DNA from 3 places in the Arthrobacter sp. FW306-06-A genome. Region 2 is predicted to be linked to each of the others. Evidence: riboswitches for the same ligand, from Rfam matches in the RefSeq annotation. Region 2 holds a riboswitch; each other region holds the start of a gene.
What was found. A riboswitch is a leader RNA that binds a small molecule or an ion and turns the genes downstream of it on or off. The one in region 2 is predicted to bind cyclic di-AMP.
Positions count from the first base shown of each region.

Region 1: it holds a riboswitch for cyclic di-AMP, as region 2 does, so the genes downstream of both, LFT49_RS22655 (M23 family metallopeptidase) here and LFT49_RS04645 (M23 family metallopeptidase) in region 2, are expected to answer to the same signal.
Region 3: it holds a riboswitch for cyclic di-AMP, as region 2 does, so the genes downstream of both, LFT49_RS11425 (C40 family peptidase) here and LFT49_RS04645 (M23 family metallopeptidase) in region 2, are expected to answer to the same signal.

Region 1 is NZ_CP084553.1:69,439-76,728, reverse strand. Features, by position in the region: gene LFT49_RS21505 (heavy metal translocating P-type ATPase) at 1-658, shown strand, start outside; gene LFT49_RS22655 (M23 family metallopeptidase) at 864-1,511, opposite strand; cyclic di-AMP (ydaO/yuaA leader) riboswitch at 1,646-1,810, opposite strand; gene LFT49_RS21495 (NlpC/P60 family protein) at 2,313-3,086, opposite strand; cyclic di-AMP (ydaO/yuaA leader) riboswitch at 3,094-3,275, opposite strand; gene LFT49_RS21490 (heavy-metal-associated domain-containing protein) at 3,516-3,845, shown strand; gene LFT49_RS21485 (hypothetical protein) at 4,091-4,567, shown strand; gene LFT49_RS21480 (DUF305 domain-containing protein) at 4,714-5,346, shown strand; gene LFT49_RS21475 (F510_1955 family glycosylhydrolase) at 5,463-6,341, shown strand; gene LFT49_RS21470 (cytochrome c biogenesis CcdA family protein) at 6,347-7,096, shown strand; gene LFT49_RS21465 (multicopper oxidase family protein) at 7,138-7,290, shown strand, end outside.
Region 2 is NZ_CP084552.1:965,019-972,308, forward strand. Features, by position in the region: gene LFT49_RS04615 (helicase-associated domain-containing protein) at 1-5, opposite strand, end outside; gene LFT49_RS04620 (hypothetical protein) at 16-249, opposite strand; gene LFT49_RS04625 (cold-shock protein) at 478-861, shown strand; gene LFT49_RS04630 (DUF3027 domain-containing protein) at 868-1,446, shown strand; gene serC (phosphoserine transaminase) at 1,582-2,712, opposite strand; gene LFT49_RS04640 (metal-dependent transcriptional regulator) at 3,054-3,755, shown strand; cyclic di-AMP (ydaO/yuaA leader) riboswitch at 3,896-4,107, shown strand; gene LFT49_RS04645 (M23 family metallopeptidase) at 4,118-4,939, shown strand; cyclic di-AMP (ydaO/yuaA leader) riboswitch at 5,068-5,245, shown strand; gene LFT49_RS04650 (C40 family peptidase) at 5,307-5,993, shown strand; gene LFT49_RS04655 (NlpC/P60 family protein) at 6,156-6,929, shown strand; gene LFT49_RS04660 (HNH endonuclease) at 7,194-7,290, shown strand, end outside.
Region 3 is NZ_CP084552.1:2,478,927-2,486,216, reverse strand. Features, by position in the region: gene LFT49_RS11430 (protein adenylyltransferase SelO) at 1-1,430, shown strand, start outside; gene LFT49_RS11425 (C40 family peptidase) at 1,540-2,379, opposite strand; cyclic di-AMP (ydaO/yuaA leader) riboswitch at 2,383-2,553, opposite strand; gene LFT49_RS11420 (TraR/DksA family transcriptional regulator) at 2,844-3,203, shown strand; gene LFT49_RS11415 (DNA alkylation repair protein) at 3,200-3,730, shown strand; gene LFT49_RS11410 (DUF1810 domain-containing protein) at 3,752-4,195, shown strand; gene LFT49_RS11405 (glucose 1-dehydrogenase) at 4,233-5,126, opposite strand; gene LFT49_RS11400 (metallophosphoesterase family protein) at 5,291-5,797, opposite strand; gene LFT49_RS11395 (DUF1918 domain-containing protein) at 5,870-6,061, shown strand; gene LFT49_RS11390 (NUDIX domain-containing protein) at 6,115-6,630, shown strand; gene LFT49_RS11385 (endonuclease/exonuclease/phosphatase family protein) at 6,684-7,290, opposite strand, start outside.

The DNA of each region.
Region 1 (7,290 bases), on a different contig from region 2:
CATCGACACCCCCGCCGAAAGCCTGGAGCATCTGCACGCGCTGGAGGACTCCGGAGCGACCGTGATCTGGGTCGGCGTGAACGGGCAGGCCGCGGGCCTGATCAGCCTCACCGACACCATCAAACCGGGCTCGGCTGCCGCGATCGGCAGGTTGAAGGAACTCGGACTGCGTCCGATCCTGCTGACCGGCGACAACGCCTCCGCGGCGCTGGCCGTTGCCGCGAAGGTGGGCATCCCGGCCGCGGATGTGCTGGCAGGGGTCCTGCCCGAAGGCAAGGTCGAGGCCGTGCGCCGGCTGCAGAAATCCGGCGCGACCGTGGCGATGGCAGGGGATGGCGTTAATGACGCCGCGGCCCTGGCCCAGGCTGACCTGGGCATCGCCATGGGCAGCGGGACCGACGTGGCCATCGCCGCCGCAGACCTGACGGTCATGGGAAGCGATCTGGGGCAGGTCGCGGAAGCCATCGGGCTGTCCCGAAAGACGTTGGCCACGATCAAGACGAACCTGTTCTGGGCGTTCTTCTACAACGCCGTGGGCATCCCGGTCGCCGCGCTGGGCCTGCTGAACCCGATGATCGCCGGCGCCGCGATGGCCGCCAGCTCGGTCCTGGTGGTGACCAACTCGCTGCGGTTGCGCCGCTTCGGACGGACGCAATGAGGTGAAACGCCGCCCACCTGCGGCAGACATGCTGAAGGCCGGTGATGCACAGCCCCCAAGGCAGCACATCACCGGCCTTCAGTAGTTTATTTACCCGCGCGGACGAACGTGACGGCGCCCTTGGAGGCCATCCAGGTCAGCGGGCGGTCTGAGTTTCCGCAACCAGGAACAGCTGACGGATCATAGCCGGAATCCTCGTGTCTCGTTAAATGTAGGCCGAGGGATTGACGGTGGCACCGTTGACTACGACTTCGAAATGAAGATGGCAACCAGTTGACGCCCCGGTCGTACCAACGCCCGCAATCTCTTGGCCCTGCGTTACTGGTTGCCCGATAGAAACACCGATGCTGGCCAAGTGGTTGTATGTGGTCTTCATCCCGTTGCCATGATCCACAACGATCCGGTTGCCACCGCCATATGGGCTCCAGCCCGCCTCGACGACTTTCCCTGAGCCCGCAGCGAACACCGGAGTCGAGCATGCTCCTGTCAGGTCGACGCCAGTGTGCAGTTCGCCGGCAGCTCCGGTGATGGGGCTGACACGGAATCCGTAGGGGGAGCTCACATTCATGGCGGCCAGTGGTGCCCTCAGGCCGCTGGACTGCTCAGTGGGGGCCACCGCATCCGGTGCCACTGGGGTCGATCCTGAAACCGTTCCGGCAGCCTCCACGGGCGACGCCGGTTCAGGAGCCGGCTGGGAGGTCACTGCGGGGCTGTCAAAGGTCAGGATGGCGGTCGGCACTGCGGTAACGGCAGCCTCAACGGCAGGAACTGTGGACGCGGCGGTCCGGTCCGGGGCTCCGGCGCGGCCACCCGGGTCGGCCTGCGCAGCCGAAAGGGCCGTCAGGGCGATCATTCCCGTGACGGCAGCTGTAACGCCCCACTGTTGGCTCCGCAGCAGAATGGCAGCGTCACGCATAAGGGGGCGGCGTGGCCTGGGAGCAGGAAGGGCACGGCGACGGCCGTGTTTGGGCTGGGCAGACAAGATAGTGGTCCTCTCGGCGCCGGCGAAGTTAGCTGTCGGATTCGGACGAGTGGACTGTCCGGCTGCTGGAGGACGCGCGGCAGCGCAGCCGCCAAGTAGCTTCGCCCCAAGGCGCGCTCCGCGCGCGCCGTAAGTGGATCCTCCGCCCCCGCCTTGAGAAATTCATAGTTATAGGCCGCCGGCGGGGTTTGGCGTAGCGGGCAACACATACCCGCCAGGGGTATGCCTCCCTAGAGTAGCGAACCGTTCGCATAAGTTACAAATCCGTTATTCACTCCACTCGCGGCTGCCTGACCCAAGCAGCGCGCATTGCCCGCACGGTGGCGGGCGGACATCGTGATCGGGCGATCCGGTGGTTACGGGCACTGACCCGGCCGGATCGCGCAACCGATTGGCTGCCCCGCCGTACGCTGGCGCGCATAGAGACCAACCTGTTTTGGGCGTTCTTCTCTAACGCCGTCGGCATCCCGGTCGCCGCGCTGGGCCTGCGCAACCCGATGATCGCCGGCGCTGCGATGGCCGCCAGCTCGGTCCTGGTGGCTACCAACCATGTGCGGTCGCGCCGCTTTGGACCGCCGTTACGGGATGAATCTGCGTCCAACCGGGGCAGAAGTGCTGAAGGGCCGGTGATGCACAGCCCCCAAGGCAGTGCATCACCGGCCCTTCAGTGGCTTACTTACCGGCGCGGACGAACGTGACGCTGCCCTTGGAGGTCATCCAGGTCAGCGGGTGCACTGCGGTTTCGTTCTTCCCGTTCAGGCCCGAGCTGAGGACCTGGCCGTTGCCGACGTAGATTCCTACGTGGCCGGGCTGCATGACCATGTCGCCGGGCTGCGGGTCGGTGACCACGGTGCCGTAGTTCATGAACTGCATGGGACCCAGGTCCCCGACACGGATACCGGCAGCGTTGAGGGCGTTTTCGACCAGTCGGGTGCAGTCCTGGATCATGCCGATCTGGGCGTAGGCGGAGGAAACCATGATGGCGTTGATACCGCCGGCCACGGGCGCGGCTACAGGAGCGGCAGCAGCAGGGGCAACCGTCACCCGCGCCTTCACGGGCGCAGCCGCTGCAGCCACCACGGGTGCGGCGGACGCCTTGGGCGCCTCGACGGCGGCTGGCTTGGGTGCTTCCACCACCGGCGCCGGGGTGGTCTCCACCGCGGGGCGCTCGAAGGAAATCCGGACCGTTGCGTCCGCACTGAGCGGGGCCTGGACCTGGCTGGCGACTTCCAGTGCCTGAGCCGGCTCCGCCTCACGCTGGGCCGGGGCATCGGCTGCCTGGGCGGCAATGCCACTGGTCAGGACAAGGCCGGACGCCGCGGCGATAACGGCCGCCTGCCGGCCGGCGGCACCGGCGTTTCCGGCGACCGATTTGGACAACACCGCAAGGGCGCTGGTCTGGACAGGGACCGCGCGGTGGCGGCCGTGAGCTTTGCGCATGGGCATGAAAGGGCCTCTCCCACTGCCTGCGAGGTTAGCTGTCGGATTCGGATGGGAGACACCCGGCCGGACCGGCGCCAAAAGCACCAGGCACGGCTTCACCCCAAGACCTGCCCGCAGCAGGCCACTGTTGGTTTCCCCGTCTCTGCCGGACGAAAGTTGCGAACGGATCCCGGGCAGCGGCAGAGTTAGGCAAGTCCGCTCGGGAGTGCCGCATTCGGAGAAACCGGCACGGCTTCGACCGTACTTCACGCAGGCCTCATTTGTCACATTTGAATAACATGAGATGCTTATCACAGGACATCTCCTTTCTTCCCGATACCCCCACCCGGTATAGTTTCTGTTGTTGTCAGTGAAGTGGTATGTCCCGGCCGGCCCCTGCGCCCGGCTTTCACAGCCGTTCAATCCCAGCGCCCATTAGTCCTTCGTCAAGGAATGGAAACTGACATGTGTGGAACCGAAAACCGTACCCAGCTGCCGCTTGCTTCCTCCGCGTCCGGGTGCAGCTGCTGCTCGACTGAAGCCGCCCCTGCCCCCACCGCAGCCGCCGGTGCCACTACCGTTGAATTCGCTGTGGACGGCTTGACCTGCGGGCACTGCGTTCAGACGGTCGAGAAGGCCGTCTCTGCCGTTGATGGGGTGGAGTCTGCCTCCGTTGATCTCGTCCCTGGCGGCCGTTCCCGTCTGTGGGTGCAAGGTACGGTTGACGCGGCAGCGACGCGGGAGGCTGTGACTGCCGCCGGGTATACCTTCGTCGGAATCTAATGTCTGCACGTCCCCGGAGCCTCTCCTCGCGCGGGGCATTGTGCTTTCCGGGGAGGAGGGCCGTTCCACAATGACAGCACCCGCAGGTGCCCCCGGGCGGCTTGTGCCGGAAAGCCACCATCCCGACGCCGACGCCGGTAGACGGACATGCAGGCCCGCGCGTTTGAACTAGAAGGAGCGGGCCGGCAGGCACATTCTGCAGGTTTACCCTTGTAGTGAGAACTCTACGGAAAGGAGGAAGAGTCGTGACTCCAGCGCATCGTCGCCTTCTCACGGCCCTCCTCCTGCGGGGAGGGTTCCTGACCGCGGCCCTGGCCATCATTGCCGGCATCTTTGGCATGCACGTCATGAGCGGCGCCCACGACATGCCCCCGGGTTCCTCCATGTCAATGGCAGGCCCAGGGGGGTCGACGCAGCTGCAGACCATGACGGCCAGCCACGTCCACGCCATGGGGACGTCAAGAGGTGTGGCCTCAAATGATCCGGCGGCCGCGGGTTCCTTCTCCTTGTCGTCCTGTGACCCGGCGGGGTCGTGCACCGAGATGTCTGCCGGTGACGCCGCCTGTGTCCTTGCCCCGGGACATACGACTCTCGCAGCTCCACTGCCGGGAACAGCGCCCTACGATCTGCCCGATTTTGGTGCCGCCGCTGCGCTCGGCAGCACCTATGCCTACTCACCGGGCAGCCCCTCCCCCGGTGACCTCTGTATCAGCCGGACGTAAACCACTCCACCGCGCCGTGCCTTCAACCGGCGCCATCGTCCAGCCAGTTAGCCAGCAGCAAATACACCAAACCCTTGGGGTTTGCCGTTGCATGCCCCCTTCCAGGCGGATCCGCCGCCGCTGATACTTTGAGGACCCTGATTTTCATGAAGAAAGCCCTGACCATTTCCGCTGCCGCCATCGCCGCAGCCATCGCCCTCGCCGGATGCTCGGCCGGCTCCGGAACGGGAAGCACCAACGGAAGCAGCATGCCAGGCATGGACCACGGCAGTTCCGGAATGATGACATCCACTGCAGCCCCGTCAGCTTCGGCCACCTTCAACGACGCGGACACGATGTTCGCGCAGATGATGATTCCCCACCACGCCCAGGCCGTGGAAATGAGCGACGTCATGCTGAAGAAGGAAGGCATCCCGGCCGCAGTGACCGACCTGGCCACCAAAATCAAAGCCGCCCAGGGACCGGAAATCGAAAAGATGACCGGCTGGCTTCAGAGCTGGGGCCAGCCCACCGCCGCAGCGACTGACATGGGATCGAACCACGCCATGCCCGGAATGATGGGCGGAGACGACATGGCCAAGCTCGAGGCCGCGCAGGGCGTTGAGGCGGCCAAACTGTTCCTGACCCAGATGATCGCCCACCACGAAGGCGCTGTCACGATGGCCAGGACGGAAACCACCGACGGCAAGAACACTGACGCGGTCCAGCTCAGCAAGGACATCGTCAACGCCCAGGAAGCCGAGATCCAGGAAATGAAGGACCTGCTGGCCACCCTGTAGCCAGCGCCTCAACGGGTGCCGGCTCTCTTCCCCCTGAGGGGGCCGGCACCTCCCCTGTCACCCTTTCCGGTTACCCTGGTCCGCCCGGTTGGCCGGTCCATCCTCTGGAGTTTCCCGTGCCTCTGCACTTTTTTCGCCACCGCCGGCCTGCCGCGGCTCTCGCCGCTGCAGGTGCCCTGCTGTTGACCCTGTCCGCCTGCTCCCCTGGCACAGCCAGCGGGCCCGACGCCGCGTCCCCGGCCGCATCAGGGCTGCCCAGCTCCCATGTCCACGGCCTGAGCGTGAACTCCGAAACCGGGCAGATTCTGCTGGCCACCCATGAAGGGCTCTTCGACATCTCAAAAAACACGGGTGTCAAAATCGGACCCAGCAACGACCTGATGGGTTTCACGACCGCTATGGACGAGGGCGTGTTTTACGCCTCCGGCCATCCAGGCAAAGACTCAACACTGCCCAACCCTCTGGGACTCCTCAAGAGCAGTGACGGGGGAAAGACCTGGGACCAGGTCTCCCGGCAAGGGGAGTCGGACTTCCATGCGCTGACCACGACCAAGTCCGGAATTGTCGGCTTTGACGGGACCATGCGCACCAGCACCGATGGCGCGACGTGGAAGACCTCATCTGCCGGGTTCGCCCCTGCCGTCCTGGCCGGCAGCCCCTACAGCGATACCGTGCTGGCAACGACTCCTGAGGGCCTCCGACGGTCCTCCGATGCCGGGACCTCGTGGACCATGATTCAGGGGGCGCCGGTGATTCAGTTCGCCGCTTTCGCCAGCGCCGCGGAAGCGGCCGGGGTCGCCCCGGACGGCAGCGTCTATCTCTCCGTTGACGGGGGCCTTACCTGGAGGAACACCGGAAAGATTGACGGCAGTGTCCAGGCCGTCGCTGCATCCGAGGGATCCGGGGGTACTCCGTGGATTTGGGCCGCCACGATGAGCGGGCTCGTCGTATCCACCGACGGCGGGGCTACCTTCCGCCCTGCAGACGCCGCCTGACGCTGATGGATATCGGCGGGTTTTTTGCCTCCACCGTTACCTCCGGTGCGCTGCTGATCGCCATCCCCCTGGCAATGACAGCAGGGCTCGTATCGTTCCTGTCACCCTGCATTCTGCCCTTGGTCCCCGGCTACCTCGGCTTCGTCTCAGGCCTGACCGACCCCACCCAGCCGAAAAACCGGCGCCGGGTCCTGACAGGAGTTGGACTCTTCGTCCTCGGATTCGCAGCCGTCTTCACCCTGTACGGTGCCGCGTTCGGTGCGATCGGCTCCTGGCTGCTGCGCTGGCAGGACACACTGATGCGCGGCATGGGCCTGGTCGTGATTCTGATGGGGCTGGCGCTGCTGGGGCTGGTGCCCTGGCTGCAGCAAACCCGCAAAATCAACCTCGAAAGGCGGACCGGCCTGGCCGGAGCGCCGCTGCTCGGCGTCGTCTTCGGGCTTGGCTGGACCCCCTGCATGGGACCGACCCTGAGTGCTGTCCTGTCGCTCAGTGTCACCACCGGCAGCGCCGGGCGCGGCGCGCTGCTGGCTTTTGCCTACTGCCTGGGACTGGGCATTCCCTTTGCCCTTACCGCACTGGGATTGGGCTGGGTCAGCAACGCGCTGACCTTCGTCCGTAAACACATCCGGGCCGTCAACATCGCCGGCGCCGCCCTGCTCATCATTCTGGGCATCCTCATGGTCACCGGAGTCTGGGTCCGCTGGATCTACCAGCTGCAAAACCTCTCCGGGACCTTCCTCACCCCCATCTGACACAGGCGGGGCTTCAAGCACCGCTTTAGCAAGGAGTCGCTATGAATCACCATCTGGACCGTCGCCGCTTCCTGGGCCTATCGGTCGCCACCGCCGCGGCCGCAGCCCTGGCCGCGTGCACTGCGAGCACCAAACCCGCCACCGCGGCGGCGCAACGCATGACGGCCACCGACCCCGCCGTCGCCGACCATGAA
Region 2 (7,290 bases):
GACATCAGTCCAACGTTACCGCCGCTCAGCCTTTCCCGCCCGCCGACGGGCGGCGACGCCGTCCAGGACCACTACCAGCATCAGGATGAAGGCCACCGGGAGGCCGTACAGCGCGGAGTAGGTGACCCATGTGGGGGCCACCGACCCGGTGAAGGCAAGCGCCATGACCATCCCTACGGCTATGAGGGACAGCACGGCAATAACAGCGGCGAGGACCATCAGCGGCCGCCGGTAACGCGAGGGAGTCATGGACGTAACGCTACAGCGGCTGCATTGGTGGGGTTAAACACTCCCGGCGCCCTTGCGCCTGCGGCGGAACAGTGCTGGGGAAAGCGTAATGAGGGCATCCGGCAGGATAACCTTGAAGGATACAGACCAACACGGTTTGCGCTTGCCATACCTTGAACCCGCACAACAATGCGGATGCGGTGGCAGGCGGCCGTGTCTCATGACAGCAGAACGAAGAAGGTTGATTACGTGCCTACCGGCAAGGTCAAGTGGTATGACAAGGACAAGGGCTTTGGGTTCCTCGCGGGCGAAGACGGCCAGGAGGTCTTCCTGCCCAAGTCGTCGCTGCCCGAAGGGGTAACGGAGCTGAAAGCGGGCACCCGGGTGGAGTTCGGTGTGGCGGACGGCCGCAAGGGAGCGCAGGCACTGGGCCTGCGGGTGCTGGACAAGACCCCGTCCATTGCCAAGGCGAAGCGTCCCAGCGCCAAGGACCTCGCCCCGCTGGTGCAGGACCTGGTGACCGTCCTGGACAATCTGTCCGGCACCCTCTCCAAGGGCAAGTACCCGGACGGCAACAAGGGCAAGGCCATTGCTGCCGCCCTGCGCAAGGTTGCCGACGAGCTGGACGTTTAAGCGCCCATGAATCCCCAATCTGAACAGCCGGGCGCGCCAGTGCAGGAGCAGGCTGCCAAGACCCCGCCCAAGCGCAAGGCCGGCGTGCCCGTGTGGCGTACGGGCAAGCCTGACGCTTTCCTGGCCGCGGCTGTTGATGCCGCCCGGAGCGCAGTGGAAAGCATCACGCCGGCCGCCACCATCGGCGCGCACCTTGCGGCCAAGAGCGAGGGCGACCGGCTGGTGACGCACCTGTTCGAGTCCCGGCTGCCCGGCTACGCAGGGTGGCAGTGGTACGCGGTGCTGACCCGGAACTCGCGCTCCAAGGTGGTCACGGTCAACGAACTGGGCCTGCTGCCGTCCGAGGATTCCATCCTCGCCCCGGAGTGGGTGCCGTGGGCCGAGCGTGTCCGTCCCGAGGACGAACAGCCGCAGGAGCCTGAAGCGGGTGGCCACGAAACAGAGGCCCAGGAAACAGACGGCCAGGAGAACGGTGGTCCCTTGACGGCGGAACCCGCCGAGGCCGCCGACGGCCACGCTGCGGAAGGGGACCCAGGGCCGGCAGGGGAATCGGCGGACGACGACGGAGCGCAGGCAGGAGCCTAGCCGCACCTTTACCGCGAGGCCGGCCCCGCCCTTTGCCAGGCACAACGAAAACGGCGCCGTCCGGGATAAACCCGGGCGGCGCCGTCGTACGTTAAGCGTGCCAGCGTATGGACAGGGCCTGATGGTCCACTGTGCCTACTTGCGCAGCTCGCCCACCACGTAGTCAATGCTGGCAAGCAGGGCCGAGACGTCGCTGGGCTCGATGGCCACGAAGGTGGCGATGCGCAGCTGGTTGCGGCCCAGCTTCCGGTAGGGCTCGGTGTCCACGATGCCGTTGGCGCGCAGGATCTTGGCCACTGCGGCGGCGTCCACCGACTCATCGAAGTCGATGGTGGCGATGACGTTGGAGCGTTCCTCCGGCTTGGCAACGAACGGGGTGGCGAAATCGGAAGCCTCGGCCCAGCTGTAGATGCGTCCGGCTGAATCGGCGGTGCGTGCAGCTGCGAAATCCAGGCCGCCGTTGGAATTCAGCCACTGCACCTGGGCATCCAGGGTCACCAGCGTGGACAGCGAGGGCGTGTTGTAGGTCTGGTTCAGGCGGGAGTTGTCAATGGCAGTCTGGAGGTCCAGGAAGTCCGGGATCCAGCGGCCGCTGGCCTTGATGCGGGCGGCCCGGTCAAGAGCGGCGGGGGAGAACAGGCCAAGCCACAGGCCGCCGTCAGAGGCGAAGTTCTTCTGGGGCGCGAAGTAGTAGACGTCGCTCTGGGCAACGTCCACATCCAGGCCGCCGGCAGCCGAGGTGGCGTCCACCAGGACAAGCGATCCCTCGTCGACTCCGGAAACCCGCTGGACCGGGGCTGCCACACCGGTGGAGGTCTCATTCTGCGGCCAGGCATAAACGTCCACCCCGGCCTCGGCCTGTGCCATTGGTCGGGTGCCGGGCTCGGACTTGATGATCGAGGAGGCTTCCAGGAAAGGTGCCTTGTTGGTGGCCGCAGCGAACTTGGACCCGAACTCGCCAAAGGAGAGGTGCTGGGCCTTCTTCTCCACCAGGCCGAAGCTCGCGATATCCCAGAAAGCAGTGGAGCCGCCAACGCCAAGGACAACCTCGTAGCCTTCCGGGGCGCGGAAGAACTGGCTCAGCCCTTCACGGACGGACCCCACCAGGTTCTTGACCGGGGCTTGGCGGTGAGAGGTGCCGAGGATGGTTTTGGACGCTGCGGCGAGGGCATCGATCTGTTCCTGCCGGACCTTTGACGGACCGGCACCGAACCGTCCGTCCTTGGGCAGGAGGTCGGCGGGAATCGTGATGCTGGTGTCGCTCACAGGTGCTCCAATTTCGGCGGGGACGAACGCTTTGGTCCGCACGGGCGGGTTGTGGTGGCCGGCAGCCGGGCGGCGGCTGTGCCATAGGCCTTTCCCATTCTGCCTGAACAGCGGCGGTGGGCGGCAACCGGCAGCGGCAAAGTCCAGACACTGAGACAACGCGGCGGGCGTGCAAGTGTCCCGCCTGTGCAACCCTTCCGCGTGCACCTGTTGCGGCTCCCCTTGGGGCCGCAGCTATTCGGACAAAGTCAAAATAGGCTAAGCTTTCCCCCGGACTACCTCGCGGGAAGAGGCGATACGGTGGGACAACGCAAGGTACTGCGCTCGAGGAGCTGAGCTGGATGACGGATCTGATCGACACTACGGAGATGTACCTCAGGACCATCCTGGAGCTTGAGGAAGAAAACATCGTTGCCCTCCGGGCCCGTATTGCCGAGCGCTTGCGCCACTCCGGCCCCACCGTCTCCCAGACCATCGGCAGGATGGAGCGCGATGGACTCGTTGTTGTCTCTGGTGACAGGCATTTGGAGCTCACTGACACCGGGCGCAAGCGCGCCACGGAGGTGATGCGCAAGCACCGGCTGGCCGAACGCCTGCTGGCGGACGTCATCGGGCTGGACTGGGCCTACGTCCACGATGAAGCCTGCCGCTGGGAACATGTGATGAGTGAGCGGGTGGAGCGCCGCATCTACGAGATACTGGACCACCCCACCGAATCCCCGTACGGCAACCCCATCCCGGGCCTTGCCGCGCTGGGCGGCCGGCCGGCCCCCGGCTTCGGTGACGGCGCCATCAGCCTGGTGGAGGCGATGAAGAGCTACGTGCCTGCTTCCGGCGTGACCATCAGCCGCCTCGCGGAGCCGATCCAGGTGGAGCCGGAGCTGCTGTCGCAGTTGGACGAAGGCGGAATCCGGCCCGGCGCTGCAGTGGCCCTGGAGCGCGTGGGCGACTACATCTCGGTGCGGGTGGCCGGGATTGAAGGAGCGCTGGAGCTTCCGCCGGAGGTTGCCGCACACGTCTTTGTGGCCGTCAAGCAGGGCTGAAGCGAAACTTCCATACCCCGGACCTGCCCTTCCAGCCAAAGATAACGGAATTGTTACCTAGGGTCTTAAGCCCCTATAGTAGAACCAGTCGTTTGAAACTTAAGCGTTACCTGATCCGGAGCCGAGCTCTGCCAGCGGATCGGGTGCACGAGTCGTTACTGGCAGAGGCGGGGGAACCACAAGCGGCAGCGGGGGACTGCCTTGGGGTGAAGTCCGTCAGCAGCAAGCCTCTCCAGTGAAGGATTCTTCCGGGAATACCCCTGCGCAGAAGCTTGCCCTTGGCGGGCCGGGTCTTTGATCTCTCTGACCCGAATCCGACAGCTAACTCCGCAGGCTTTTCCAGAGAGGAACCCTTCTTGACCATGCAAACCCCCCGGGGACGCCGCCGTGCTGCCGGCCCCCCTTCGGCGCCGCGGGTTGTCGAAGTTGTCGCAGCGGAGCGCCCCCGCGACCTCCATCGCGACGCCCGCCGCCGCCGGGGTCCGTTCCGCCAGATGACGGAGTTTGCCGCTGCCAGCGGCATCGGCCAGAAGGCCGGCATTGCCCTGGCAGCCACCGGCCTGGTGCTGACCGTGACCGTGCCCGCCACAAGTCCCGTTATGGCCACTGATGCCGCCGGCAGCGCCCCGCTTGCAGCCTCCTCTGTCACGCCGCAGCCCGAGATCTCGGCCGACATCGGTGCCCAGATCGACTTCAGCCGGTCCGCCGTGGTGACCCAGGCGGACCCGGACGGGAAGCTAAAGCAACTGCTGAGTGCCCAGTCGGCCGGCTCCGTGACGCGTGCCGCGTCAGCCGGCACCCTGGCCGCACCGCTGGCATCCCTTGCCACCGCTTCCCCCTTCGGTTACCGGGTCAGCCCGATTACTGGAGGCTCGGGCGACTTCCACCGGGGCCAGGACTTCGTGGCGCAGTGTGGGACATCCGTCCTGGCGGCCGCCACGGGTACCGTGACCTTCGCGGGCTGGCATCAGTTCGGCGGCGGAAACCGAGTGGTCATCGACCACGGGAACGGGCTGGAAACCACCTACAACCACCTGTCGTCCTTCAATGTGAAGGTGGGCCAGACCGTCTCCCGCGGGGATGTGGTGGCGCTGAGCGGCACCACTGGTGCGTCCACCGGCTGCCACCTGCACTTCGAAGTCCAGGTCAATGGCGAAGTGGTCGATCCCATGGGCTGGTTGTAACCGAATGATTGCGCACTCTCAGATCGCCGTGACTAGCCGTGACCTGAATGTGACATTGAAACAAAACTGTTGTACCGTCTAACTCGCGTCAACTTTTCCGAAGTTGACGCTCTTGAGTGGATTGCCTAACTCTGCCACCGCTCAAGGTCCGTTCGCATTTCATCGTCTGGCAGGGGCGGGGGAACCAATTTCGGCCTTCATTCAGAAGGCCTTGGGGTTAAGTCACAAGCTTCCCAGGAAGCAGCGTGGCCGGGTGACTCCCATCCGAATCCGACAGCTCACCTCGCAGGCATTGGGAGAGGCTACCTTCGTGTCTTCACGCCATAATTCTGCGCGCCACCGTGCGCAAACGGTTCGCACCAACCCCTTGGATGCCGTTTCCAAGGCCGTGAGTGCAAATGCCGGGACCGTAGGCCGCCAGGCTGCCGTTGTGGCAGCCGCCTCGGGCCTGATCCTGAGCATGGGCCTGCCGGCCACTGCTGCTGATACCACTGCCGGTGTCTCAGCTTCCACTGAGTCCGGTTCGGCCCAAACGGCCCTCGCAGTCACCGCTGCCCCCACCGCCACGGTTTCCTTTGAACGTCCCGTGGTCAAAACCACCGCTGCTCCCAAGGTGCAGCCGGTGCGTACCCAGTCCACCGACACGGCCACCGCTGCTGCTGCTGCCGGCCAGGACGCCGCGCCGGCCGCCAAGACCGCCCAGACCGTCTCCTCGGCGGCGACCTCGGGCATCGCAGCCATCGCCTACACCGGCATCGGCCACTCGTACGTGTGGGGCGGCACCAGCCCCGTCACCGGCTGGGACTGCTCCGGGTTCGTGCAGTGGGTTTACGCCCAGGCAGGCATCAGCATTCCCCGCACCAACGCGTGGAGCATCATGACCCCCACCTCCGCGCCGCAGCCGGGTGACCTGGTTGTCCAGAACGGCGGCGCCCACGTTGGCATCTACGTCGGCAACGGCATGATGATCAGCGCACTCAACCCCTCACAGGGCACGCTGCTCCACTCGCCTGCAGCCACCGGTACCTCGTCGTACTACCACCTCAACAAATAGTTCTTGGGCTCCGTGCTCCAAGGGCTATTTCTTTGCCCAAAGCTTCTTCGCTAGAAACCACATCCCCGTTCGGGACGCGCCGGCGTACCCCCAAGATGCCGGCGCGTCCAACACACTTTGCCTGCCTACCTGCGGTTGCAAGGAAAACGAAAGAGAGAACTGATGACGACTCGTGCTACCGCACGGCACCGCGCCGAGGTCACCAAGACCAACTCGATCGCTGTCATTGCCAAGGCTGTCAGCGACAACGCCGGCGGCATGGGCCGCCAGGCTGCGGTCATCGCCGCCGCTTCCGGCCTGGTCCTGACCAGCGGCATTGCGGCCAACGCCGCCGATGCCAACGTCAAGCGCGACTCTGCTCCCGCCTCCGCGCTGGAAGTTGAATCCGCCGTCGACGCCCCGATTTCCGCCGCTTCCACCATTGCGATCAGCTTCGAGAAGCCAGCTGTGACCACCACGCCGGCCCCCGTCGTCGAGCCCGAGCCCCAGGTTCAGGTGGAGGAAGCTGCCCCTGCTCCCGCCGCCCAGCCCGTTGCCGCTCCCAAGGTCACCGCCAAGGTCGCCACCGCCGCTGCCCCGGCCGCTCCCGCAGCCCAGGCTTCTGCCAGCGGCAAGGGTGCTGCAATCCTCTCCGCCGCCTACGCCCAGCTTGGCGTCCACCAGGACTGCACCATGCTGGTGACCAACGCCCTGGCCGCCGTCGGCATCCACTTCCACGACTGGCCCGCCGGCTACCTGTCCCTGGGGGACACGGTGCCTGCTTCCCAGGCACAGCCCGGCGACCTGATCTACTACGCCGATGGTGGCGGAGGAATGGCACACATCGCTGTTTACGCCGGAAACGGCATGGCCGTGCATGGCGGCTTCAACGGCAACGACACCGTGGTCTTCAGCGCAAACGTGGGCTCCGGGCCGGTTTTCATCCACGTCAGGTAAGCACCGCATGTCCGGCACTGGCAACAGCCAGTGCTTGTCCAAGGACCCCCGCCCTCGCAGCGGGGGTCCTTGGCGTTTAAGAAGTTCCCCGCAGGGGACTGATGCCTGCCCTGCTGGGGAACGTTCCCCGCAGGGAATCCGGGCGGCGATTACCTGATTTTGCACTTCTCTGTTTACTCTTGTGATGTCGATCCATAGCCCGGACATGCCGAGGGCAGCCGGCCCTCGTGCCCCTGACGGGTGCGGCCGTGAAGAGGTAAGTGCATGCGCACTCTCGTTCTGAATGCTGGATATGAACCGCTGGCGGTCATTACTTTCCGCCGGGCGCTGGTGCTTGTGCTCACGGGCAAGGCGAGCGTCG
Region 3 (7,290 bases), 1.5 Mb from region 2:
GCTTCGCGCGTGAACTGTCGGAACTCGCTGTTCCCTGGCAGGCCGAGGAGGCCCCCAGCCCCGGCCTCCTTGTCCTCAACGAGAAACTGGCGCGTGACTTGGGCCTGGACGCGGAGTACCTGCGCAGTCCCGAAGGCGTGCGGCTCCTGGTGGGAAATCACGTTCCTCCTGGCGCCACACCGGTGGCGCAGGCTTACGCCGGCCACCAGTTCGGCGGATACTCGCCCCTGCTCGGTGACGGGCGGGCGCTTCTGCTGGGCGAGGTCACGGACCGGAGCGGACGACTCCTGGACATCCACCTCAAAGGCTCTGGACGCACGCCTTTCGCCCGCGCGGGGGACGGCAGGGCCGTCGTCGGGCCCATGCTGCGCGAATACCTCGTCAGCGAGGCTATGTACGCCCTGCACATTCCCACCACCAGGGCACTCGCCGTCGTGGGCACGGGCCGCCAGGTCCGGCGCGACGGTATGCTGCCGGGCGCCGTCCTGGCCAGGGTGGCAAGCAGCCACCTGCGCGTGGGCAGCTTCCAATATGCGCGTGCCACCGAGAACCTCGACCTTCTGAAGCGCTTGGCGGACCATGCCATCAGCAGGCACTACCCCCAGGCCGCGGAAGCCGAAAACCCCTACCTGGCACTGTTCGGGTCGGTCGTCTCCGCGCAGGCGGAACTGGTGGCCCGCTGGATGCTGGTGGGATTCGTCCACGGGGTCATGAACACGGACAACATGACCATCTCAGGGGAAACCATCGACTACGGCCCCTGTGCGTTCATGGATGCCTTCAATCCTGCGGCCGTCTACAGTTCAATCGACGTCAGCGGCCGCTACGCCTACGCCAACCAGCCGGTTCTGGCCGAATGGAACCTTGCCCGGCTGGCGGAGGCGATGCTGCCGCTTATCCACGAAGACCAGGAGCAGGCGGTTGCGCCCGCAGTGGAGGTGCTCGGCGGCTTCCGGGGCCACTACAGCAGGGCGTGGACCGGTGGCATGAATGCCAAGCTCGGCCTTGGCAGCCGCGGGGGAAGTGACGAGGAAACCACGTCCGCTTTGGTGGACGGCGCCCTTGCCATCCTGAAGGACGGTCCCGTGGACTACACCCTCTTCTTCCGTAACCTGGGCAAGGCCGCCCGTGGCGACCTTCGTCCGGTGCGCGGCATGGTTCTTGATCTGGCTGCGTTTGATTCCTGGGCGGAGCGGTGGCAGGCACTCGAACCGGACGCGGAGCTGATGGACAACGTCAACCCGGCGTACATTCCCAGGAACCACCTCGTGGAGGAGGCATTGGCCGCTGCCACGGCCGGAGACCTGTCACCCTTGCAGCAGCTTTTGGAGGCAGTCAGTGACCCCTTCACCGAGCGGCCCGGGCTGGAACGCTACGCCGAAGGCGCCCCCGAGGACTTCGGCAACTATATGACCTTCTGCGGGACCTGACGGCTGCGGGGGCAGGCGGCGGATGCGACAGGAGGGCGGCAGCCGGATGACCGGCTGCCGCCCTCCTGTCTAATGCCTGCGCTGTTGGGCGCCTGCGGTGATGCGAAGACTAGGCGACGCGGACCGCTGAGTAGCCGCCGAGCCAGCTGATGGAGTGCACCTGGGTGTCGTAGCCGTTCACGCCACCGCTGACAACCTGGCCGTTGCCGGCGTAAACGCCAACGTGGCCGGAGGTGATGATCAGGTCGCCGGGCGCAGGAGCGCCGACCACGGTGCCGTACTGGAAGAACTGGGTGGGGGCAAGATCGCCAACGGACTTGCCCACCGAGCGCAGCGCCTTCTCAACCATGGCAGTGCAGTCCTGCTTGATGCCCAGCTGGCCGTAGGCGTTTGCCAGGATGGCAGCGCCGGTGCCGCTGCCGGTGGGGGCGGACACGGGGGTGGCCGAGGCGTAGGACATGTTCATGCCGGTGTTGGCCGGAGCGGCGGCTGCGGTCTGCACGGGTGCTGCTGCAGGGGCCGGAGCCGGTGCCGGTGCCGCGGTGTAGCCGGCGGCGGGGATCTGGATCTGGTCGCCCGGGTAGATGATCGAGGACAGGCCCAGTCCGTTGGCGGACAGGACGCTGTTCAGGCTGACGCCATTAGCAGACGCAATGGCACCCAGGGTATCGCCGGAAACTACGGTGTGGACGCTGCCTGCTGCCGCTGCCGGGGCCGCAACAGGTGCGGAGTACGCCTGCACGTTGGTCTTTTCCGTGGTGTCAGGGCCGGTGACACCGGCGTGGGCCGGGGCGCCGACGCCGAAGGCAATGCCGGACGCTGCAGCAACTGCGAGCGCGGGGCGGCCCAGCGAGCGGGCCTGGGACTTGGCTGTCACGGCGAGGCCCTCGAGAACAATGGAGCGGGCCGGAGTTGCGCGGTGACGGGCAGTGGTGGAATTTTTTGACACGGTTGATCGCCTCTCCCATGCCTGCGGGGTGAGCTGTCGGGTTCGGGCTGGAGATACCCGGCCGGAAGCAACCCCGTAATGGACGGAGGCGCTATCGACTTAACCCCAAGGCCACAAGTGGCCGCGGAAACTTGGTTCCCCCGTCCCTGCCAGCTGGAGCGGTTGTATCCCATGATCAGTGGCAGGGCTCGGCATACTGATGGGAATGTCCCGTCTGAGAGGGACACCTGAAGACCATAACCCACATGCGGTGGCATTGTCACATTTGGATAACATACGAGGTTTCCCTCTCGAATTCCGCAAACGTTTGGACGTTACGGCTGTTATCGGTGTCGACCTCGGCTAATAGCCGGGCTTGCAGGACAGGTAACGGCCCGGACACGGACACGGGATGTTTGCCGCGGCTCCATGGAACTGGCCGTTTCCATTCAGGCGCTCCGCGATCCGACCGCTAGGCTGTTTGCATGCCAGATTTCGACCGGTTCCGGGTACTGCTCGAAGAGGAGCGGGCGCGGCGCCTGGAGTTGCTGCCGGCGCTGCGGGCTGACATCCAGGCAGCGAATTCGGCCCGGCAGGACTCCAATGTCGATGACGAGCACGACCCCGAAGGGGCCACGATCGCGTTTGAGCTCTCGCAGGCTTCGGCGCTCCTGAAGCAGAGCTCGGCCGGCCTGGACCAGATTGACGCGGCGCTGGCCCGCCTGGCAGCGGGGACCTATGGAACCTGCGCCGTGTGCGGGGAGCCCATTGCGGAGGGCAGGCTGGAAGCGCGGCCCTGGACACCGTTTTGTATCCGCCACGCCTCGTCCGGTCGGGGACGATGACTGGCCCTGCGGATGTGGTGTCCGCGGCGGCGGAGTTCGTTGACCGGACCCTCCAGAACGAGGGCGCCTGGTACCGGGCGGACGACGTCGGGAACCGGCTTGGCTGGGTGCTGGACTCTTACGGTTCCTCCATCGGAGCGGTGCGCGGCACGGTGCGCGATGCCCTGCGCAAATTCAAGGACCTGGACCACGACACCACGGTGATGCTTGCGTCCACCCTGTGGGGACAGCCCCGGCCCGGCTCCCGCCCCGTGTTTGAGCGCCGGTTGGCGGCCGTGGTGCTGCTGCAGTCACGGGTGCGGCTGCTCAGGCACTCGGACCTGACCCGGCTGGAAGGCTTCCTTCGTTCTGCCCAGGCTGCAGACCTGATCCAGCCCCTCCTGGGCGACGTCCTGGTGCCGCTGCTGTCCGGCCTCGGGGAGCGCGAGCGGCAGCGGGCCAACGCGGTCCTGGCCCGGTGGCGGGACGACCCCGACCCGCAGCTTCAGGCGGCGGCAGCCGCCCTTGAAAAAGATTTGATCCTTTGACCTCGAAACCGGGAGATCCGCATGAATGAGCACTTTGACCTTGACCGTTTTGTTGCCGCGCAAAACAGCGGCGGCACCTATGACCAGGCGCTGGGGGAGCTGCAGGTCGGCAGGAAGTCCGGCCACTGGATGTGGTTCATCTTCCCGCAGATCTCCGGGTTGGGGCAGAGCGCAATGTCCCGCAAATACGCCATCTCCTCACTCGCAGAGGCCCGTGCCTACCTGGATCATGAGGTACTGGGGCCGCGGCTCCTGGAGTGCGCCCTGGTCCTGGCCAACCATGCAGACCAGTCCGCGGAGGACATCTTCGGCGGCATTGATGCCAGGAAGCTGCGGTCGTCCATGACACTGTTTCTCCGGGCGGCACCCGGAGAAACAGTGTTCAAGACTGTCCTGGCCCAGTTCTTCGACGGCGAGCCTGACCCTGCCACCGATGAGATCCTGGCTGGCCACGCCGCTGGCTGACGCCGGGTTGGCGGATCAGCCAGGCCCGGGGAACCGGCTAGGGCGTGGGGCTGCCGCCGTTGACGTTCAGTGTTTCCCCTACCACGTAGCTGGACTCGGGTGAAGCCAGGAAGACGTAGGCGGGTGCCAGCTCCGCGGGCTGTCCTGCCCGGCCCAGGGGAGTCGACTGGCCGAATTCCGGCAGCTGCTCCTTGGGCTGGCCACTGCTGACCTGCAATGGCGTCCAGATGGGACCCGGGGCCACGGCATTCACCCGGATTCCCTTGGGTGCCAGCTGCTGTGCCAGTCCCTTGGTGAAGTTGTTGATGCTGGCCTTGGTGGTGGCGTAGTCCACCAGGGTGGGGGACGGGTTGTACGCCTGGATGGAGGTGGTGTTGATGATGGTTGAGCCGGCCGGCATGTGCGGGACGGCGGCCTTGGTCAACCAGAACATCGCATACACGTTGGTCTTGAGGGTGTGGTCGAACTGCTCGTCGGTGATGTCCTGCAGGTCCTCCTGGGCCACCTGCTTCCCGGCGTTGTTGACCAGGATGTCCACCCCGCCCAGCACGGCAACCGCCGTATCAACGACTTCCCGGCATGTGGCGGAATCCTTGAGGTCGCCCGGCACCTTGACGGCCTTGCGGCCCGCAGCCTCGATGATCCCGGCGATGCGGGAGGCGTCCTCCTCTTCCTGGGGCAGGTAGGAAAGGACGACGTCGGCGCCTTCCCTTGCAAAGGCAATGGCAGTTGCGGCGCCGATGCCTGAGTCCGCGCCGGTCACGATGGCGCGGCGGCCTTCCAGCCGTCCCGTTCCGCGGTACGTTTCTTCGCCCAGGTCAGCCTTGGGCGTCAATTCGGCGTCGAGGCCCGGCTCGGGCTGGTGCTGCTTGGGCGGGGAAATCTTTTCGTAGGCAGTCACGGGATTACGGAAGGTGTACTGGTCAGTCATGGTGGTCCTCCTGTTCGTGCGGACTCGGGCTGGTTCGTCGCCCCGGAAATTGAAGCAGCCTGCGATTAATGGATCACAGCAAGCCAAAAAGCTAAGCATGCTTACGGTTCCCAGCCTAGGCAATGAAACCCCGCCCTGCCAAGCGGTCCTTCGGCGTGGCCGCGTCAGTCCCGCCGTACTTCCACCAGCCTGACCTCCGCCAACCGCCCGCCGTCGACCTTCGCTTCCATGAATGTGCAGGAGGGCTGCCGGCGGCGGTCCGTGGGCGACCCGGGATTCAGCAGCCGCAGCCCGTTCGGCGACGCGGTGTCCCAGGGAATGTGGCTGTGCCCGAACACCAGGACATCGGCTTGCGGATACAACGCTTCGCACCGCAGTTCGCGGCCCTTCGCCTGCCCTGTCTCGTGGACCATCGAAAACCGGACGCCCTCCAAGGTCGCGCTGGCCGTTTCAGGAAGGCGGCGGCGCAGCTCCGCGCCGTCATTGTTCCCATACACGCCCAGCAGACGCCTGCTTCGGCGCTCGAATTCGTCCAGCAGCGCTGCGTCCACCCAGTCACCGGCGTGGAGCACCACATCGGCATTTTCAACGGCCCGCCACACCTGGGCGGGAAGGTCTTTGGCGCGTTTTGGCACGTGGGTATCGGCGATGAGGACAAGGTTCAAGGGCATATCCGCATCCTGCCATGAAGCTCTGTTCCCGCGCCCGCCGCAGTCGTACTCTGGGGCTGGGAGGTGATTGCCATGGAGGCAGCCCAAGGCGACCGCATCGTCGTGCACGGAAGGACCGTAGGGTCCTCGGACCGGCACGGGGTGATCCTGGAAGTCCGCGGCGAAGGCGGAAGCCCGCCCTATGTTGTCCGCTTTGACGACGGGCACGAAACGGTCATGTATCCCGGCGGCGATTTCGCCGTCGACCGCGCACACAACACCTGACCGGCGGTGCAAGCGGGACTGCGCCCCGCCGCTCCACCTGTCAGACTGGACGAATGGACCACTTTCCGTACTCCAGCACGTCATCCACCCCACCGCCCCGCTCCGGTCCGCGCGACCCGGGTGACGCCTGGGTGGAAGGGGACCGGGGCCGGTACTGGGGCAGGTTCGGTGCGGCCGGCGTCCTGGCCTACGACCCTGCCAAGGGGGTGCTCCTGCAGCACCGCGCCGTCTGGAGCCACAACGGGGGAACCTGGGGCCTTCCCGGCGGGGCGCTGCATGAGGGCGAAGAAGCGGTGGACGGCGCGCTCCGCGAGGCCTACGAGGAGGCGGCCGTCCCGTCGGAGAGCGTGGAAGTGCTGTTCACCTCGGTCCTGGACCACGGCTACTGGTCCTATACCACCGTGGTGGTGCGGGTGCTGGAGTCCTTCGAGCCCGTTATCAGCGATCCCGAAAGCATTGCGCTGCTCTGGATCCCGGTAGCCGAGGTGGACGCCCTGGAGCTGCATCCGGGTTTCGCGGCGGCCTGGCCGGAACTGCTGGCGCGGCTGGACTCCGGAGAGTCCTGGTAAACGGGGAGTCCTGGTGAACGGGGAACGCTGCTGAACCCCGGCCTGCGCCGCTGCTAGTAGCCTTCGCCGTACTCGGCCGTCACCAGGATGGGCAGGTGGTCCGAATTGCCGCGCGGCAGCGTCTCCACACTGGCGATGTCCAGGCCCAGTGACGTGGCGAAGTCGAAGTGGCCCTTGAACACCTTGTACCTGGTGTAGGTCCGCCTGTTGCTGAGGGACAGGGCGTATCCGGAGTTCTTCATATGCATGTCAAGGTTCTTGGTGAAGAACGGGTAGTTGAAGTCACCCACCATCAGGGTCATCAGGCCCTTGCCCATGCTCAGCAGCTCGGCGTGCGCTGCGTGGATCTGCTTGCGCCGCAACGAGTTGGAGGCAGTGAGCGGGGCTGCATGGAAGGAGCCGATCACCAGCTCATGCTGGGTTTCGTTGTCCATCACCCTGGTGCCGATCAGCCGCTCATGGGCCGGGGCCAGCACCCTGTCATGCATGGACTTCTTCAACGCGAAGGACTGGGTGTCCAGTGCAGTGAAGCGGCTGGTGCGGTAATAGATGGCCAGGCCCAACCGGTTGCCCTTGGTGGCATCGGCAAGGTGCAGGGGGCCCAGGGTTTCGGGAAGGTCGCTGGCATCCACTTCCTGGAGGCACAGCGCATCGATGTCA